DNA from 2 places in the Tissierella sp. genome. Region 2 is predicted to be linked to the other one. Evidence: predicted binding sites of a transcription regulator. Region 2 holds the regulator's gene; the other holds the start of a gene.
What was found. Region 2 encodes HrcA, which represses chaperone genes, less so after heat shock. Its sites were predicted from a motif close to ATTAGCACTCNATANTATNGAGTGCTAAT; they were not measured.

Region 1: a site for HrcA is predicted at 927-955, ahead of htpG (molecular chaperone HtpG). Genes of this name have one in related genera too.

The regions. Positions count from the first base shown of each region.
Region 1 is NZ_JAVKTS010000001.1:674,647-677,144, forward strand. It holds gene RIN63_RS03140 (methyl-accepting chemotaxis protein) at 1-764, shown strand, start outside; gene htpG (molecular chaperone HtpG) at 992-2,498, shown strand, end outside.
Region 2 is NZ_JAVKTS010000004.1:92,594-95,091, forward strand. It holds gene hemW (radical SAM family heme chaperone HemW) at 1-665, shown strand, start outside; gene hrcA (heat-inducible transcriptional repressor HrcA) at 795-1,841, shown strand; gene grpE (nucleotide exchange factor GrpE) at 1,871-2,395, shown strand; gene dnaK (molecular chaperone DnaK) at 2,420-2,498, shown strand, end outside.

The DNA.
Region 1 (2,498 bases), on a different contig from region 2:
AAAGTATAAACAACTTAGTTTTAGAAGTCGGTGACATAGTTAAAGATACACAGAAGATTTCAATGGAGGTAAGTCAAGTTACTAATGAAACAGATAAACTAACATTAAATAGCCTTGAAATATTCAATAAAACAAATGAACAGATGGAAATAATCAATAGTACGGTCACATCAGCTGCAAACAATGTACAAGAACTGGAAAGCAGTATAAATAATATTAATGTAATATTATCCATTATAATACAGATATCAGAACAAACAAATCTTCTTGCATTAAATGCAGCTATAGAAGCCGCTAGGGCTGGTGAATCAGGTAGGGGCTTTGCAGTTGTTGCAGAAGAGGTGAGAAAACTTGCAGAACTTAGCAAGGAAAATGTTAACGATGCTAGCAGGATAATCAATGAAATAAACCAAAGGACTAAGATAGTGCTATCGGAAGTAAATCAAGGAAACGAAGCAGCAGATATAGGTAAGGATCTTATGGAGGGTATGATTAAAAGCTTTGGTAGTATGACATCCTCTTTTGATAAAGTAAGGAATATGGTGAAATTAGAGGATAAAAATGTTGAAGATCTATTCAACAGATTTAATGAGATCCAATATCAAATAGAAAATATAGCAAGCATATCAGAAGAACATGCCGCTTCAATAGAAGAGATACAGGCAACAATTGATGAGCAGAATAATAGAATAATTAATAGTGATATTGCTATAAAAGATATGGGAAAATCCAGTAAAGAACTTGCAAGAACGACTATGCAATAATATATAATAACTATTTGTGTAAAGGCAAGATGCACAATAATTGAAGATAGATAGACATTTAATCTAGATGTAATGGGTCCATTCCTATTGCATCTAGATTAATTTTAGGACCGTTTAATACTAGATATTGACATAAAAAATAAAGTATGATATAAAATTATTATTAGCACTCTCAAACTTAGAGTGCTAATAAATTTATAATAGTAAAAAAGAAGGAGTAGATAACTATGGAGAAAAGGGAATTTAGGGCAGAATCAAAACGCTTGCTTGATCTAATGGTCAATTCAATTTACACACATAAGGAAATATTCTTAAGAGAGTTAATTTCCAATGCATCTGATGCAATAGACAAAATCTACTACAAAGCCTTAACTGATGAAAGCATATCGTTTAATAAGGATGATTATTATATCAATATAGCAAGTGATGAGGATAATAGGACATTGACTATATCTGATACGGGAATAGGAATGTCAAAGGAAGAGTTAGAGGAGAATCTTGGAGTAATTGCAAATAGTGGTAGCTTTGCATTTAAGAAAGAAAATGAAATAAAAGATGGCTTTGATATAATAGGTCAATTTGGTGTTGGTTTTTATTCCGCATTTATGGTGGCAGAAAATGTAAGGGTAATAAGTAAAACTTTTGGATCGGATCAAGGATATAAATGGGAATCTGATGGGGCAGAGGGTTATACTATAGAGCCTTGTGAAAAAGATACTATTGGAACAGAGATAATACTTAAGATTAAGGAAAATAGTGAAGATGAAAATTACGACGAGTTCCTAGAGGAATATAGATTAAAAGAGATTATTAAGAGATATTCAGACTTTATTAGATACCCAATTAAAATGAATGTGACAAAGAGCAGAAAAAAAGAAGGGTCTGAAGATGAGTATGAAGAGTATAAAGAGGAACAAGTTGTAAATAGTATGGTTCCTATTTGGAGAAAGAACAAGAATGAATTAACAGAAGAAGATTACGAAAACTTCTACGCAGAGAAGCATTATGGTTTTGACAAGCCAATTAAATCAATACATTTATCTGTAGATGGTGTTGTTAGATATAATTCAATACTATTTATACCTAGTAAAACTCCTTATGATTTTTATACTAAGGAATATGAAAAGGGACTAGAACTATATTCAAATGGTGTAATGATAATGAGTAAATGCCCAGATCTACTTCCAGACTATTTTAGTTTTGTAAAAGGAGTAGTAGATTCAGAGGATTTATCTTTGAATATTTCTAGAGAAATATTACAGCACGATAGACAATTGAAAGTTATAGCAAAAAAGATTGAAGATAAGATTAAAGATGAGTTAATGCTATTACTAAAGAATGAAAGAGAAAAGTATGAAGAATTCTTTGAAAGTTTTGGTCGAGGACTTAAATTTGGCATATATAGTAGCTATGGTATGAATAAGGAAACTTTACAGGATTTACTTCTTTTCTATTCTTCAAAAGAAAAGAAAATGGTTACATTGGAAGAATATGTAGCTAGAATGCCAGAGGAGCAAAAATACATCTACTATGCATCTGGAGAATCAGTTGAAAGAATAAATAGATTGCCACAAACTGAGCTTGTAAATGATAAGGGCTATGAAATATTATATCTTACAGATGATGTAGATGAATTTGCAATCAAAATGTTGATGAATTATAAAGAAAAAGAATTCAAATCCGTATCATCTGGTGATTTAGGCATTGAGACAGATGAGAATAAGGAAATAGAAT
Region 2 (2,498 bases):
TGGATTTAATCTTTGGACTTCCAGACCAAAGTTTAGCTGATGTAATGAATTCATTGAAAAAAGTTATTGATCTAGGAGTTGAACATATATCATATTATGGACTTATTCTTGAAGAAGGAACATATTTAAATAAGCTATATAATGAAAAAAAAATATATTTACCAGATGAAGATCTTGAGAGAGCAATGTATCATAGAGCTAGGGAATACCTTATAAAAAATGGATATAATCATTACGAAATATCTAACTATTCATTAGCAAACTATGAATGTAGGCACAATTTGGTTTATTGGGATGTGAAGCCATATATTGGAGTGGGACTAAGTAGTCACTCTAATATTGAGGGAAGAAGATATTGGAATACATCTGATATGGACAACTATATTGAAAAATTAAATAATCAAATTTTGCCAATAGAGGGAGAAGAGATAATAAGCTTAGATGAAGAAATAGGTGAATTTTCCATACTAGGTCTTAGAAAGATAAAGGGAATTGATAAAATAGAGTTTGAGAATAGGTTTGGAATGAAAATAGAAACAATTTATAAGGACATAATAAATAAGCATGAGAGTAATGGATTGATATCAAGTAATACTGACTATATTTTTTTAACAAAGAAAGGCTTGGATTTATCAAATTTAGTTGAAGTTGATTTTTTAAGATAACAAATTATTTCGAAAAAACTATTGACAAATTGTTCAAGGAGTGATAATTTAAAATCGTAAGGATTAGCACTCAAAAGGATAGAGTGCTAACAACATCTAATATATGTTTATTATAAGAGGTGATGAAAAATGTTAGATGAGAGAAAAGTTAAAGTTCTTTATGCAATAATCAATGCTTATATATCAAGCGCTGAGCCAATTGGATCTAGAACAATAACTAAATTATTTGATTTAGGGGTTAGTTCAGCCACTGTAAGAAATGAAATGTCTGATTTAGAGGACTTAGGATATCTTAATAAGCCTCATTCCTCTGCTGGAAGAGTTCCTTCTGATAAAGCTTATAGATTATATGTAAATGAAATTTTAAAAGGACATAGACCTAGTATAGATTTAAACAAAAAAAATCAATTAAAAAAAATTTTAATTAATGAGTCTAGAGAGATTGAACAGTTGCTACAGAATTCTGCTAAGATATTATCAGCATTGACTAGCTACACTGCTCTTGCCATATCTCCACAGATTAAAGGGTCTAAACTAAAGCATATTCAACTTGTTCCAATTGATAATCAGCAAATTATAATGGTTTTAGTTAGCAACTCTGGTGTAGTTAAAAATACTGTATTTAGATTAGATAGAGAAGTACCAGAAAATCAGATTTCAATAATATCTAATTTTTTAAATACTAAATTAAAAGGATTAACAGTGGAAGAGATTGATGCAGAGATCTCTAATGGAATTTTGAAAGAAATATATGATTATAAGACTATTATGGAGGGGATTATTCCAGTAATAAATCAATCAATGGATGATATAGACAATATTGATTTATATTCCGATGGAGTAACTAAAATATTGAATTTTCCTGAGTATAAGGATCTTGAAAAAGCAAAATCCTTTATACATTTTATAGAGGATAAAGATTCTGTAGTAGATCTTTTATTAAACAATACTTTTAATCAAGATATGGAGATAACCATTGGTAATGAGAATATATATGAGCCAATAAAAGGATGTAGCTTAATTACAGCAACCTATAGGCTAGGTGATAAAACTATAGGAAAAATTGGTGTAATAGGTCCAACTAGGATGGACTATTATAAAATAATTAATACATTAGAGCTATTTTCTACTAATATTACAGAGATTATAGATATATTCTTAGGCAAATTGGTTTAAATATATAACAAGAAATAAGAGGTGATTTTGTGGTAAACAAAAAAGATAAAAGCAATGAAAATCAAGATTTAGTAGATGAACCGATTATTGAAGAAGATGTTGAAGAAGTTAATGAAATTTTAAAATCTAAGGATAGAGAAATAGAAGAGTTAAACAATAAGTTATTAAGACTTCAGGCAGATTTTGTGAACTTTAGAAAAAGAACTGAAAAAGATAAAGAAAGTACAATAGCTTATGCATTAGAATCTTTTGTTAACAATCTTTTACCTATAATAGACAATTTTCAAAGAGCAATGGAATCTGAAATTGTTAAGGAAAATAAGTTTTATCAGGGCATAGAGATGATACATCAACAACTAATAAAAGTTTTAAATGATAATGGAGTTGATGAAATTAAATCCTTAGGTGAAGATTTTGATCCAAATTTCCATCATGCTGTGTTTATGGAAGAGAACTCTGAATTTGAGTCTGGAAAGATTACAGAGGTTTTACAAAATGGATATATCTTGAAGGATAAAGTTGTTAGACCAGCTATGGTCAAAGTTGCAAAATAACTATTTATTAGGGAGGAATTAATTATGGGAAAAATAATAGGAATTGACTTAGGTACTACTAACTCATGTGTAGCAGTTATGGAAGGTGGAGAAGCTACAATTA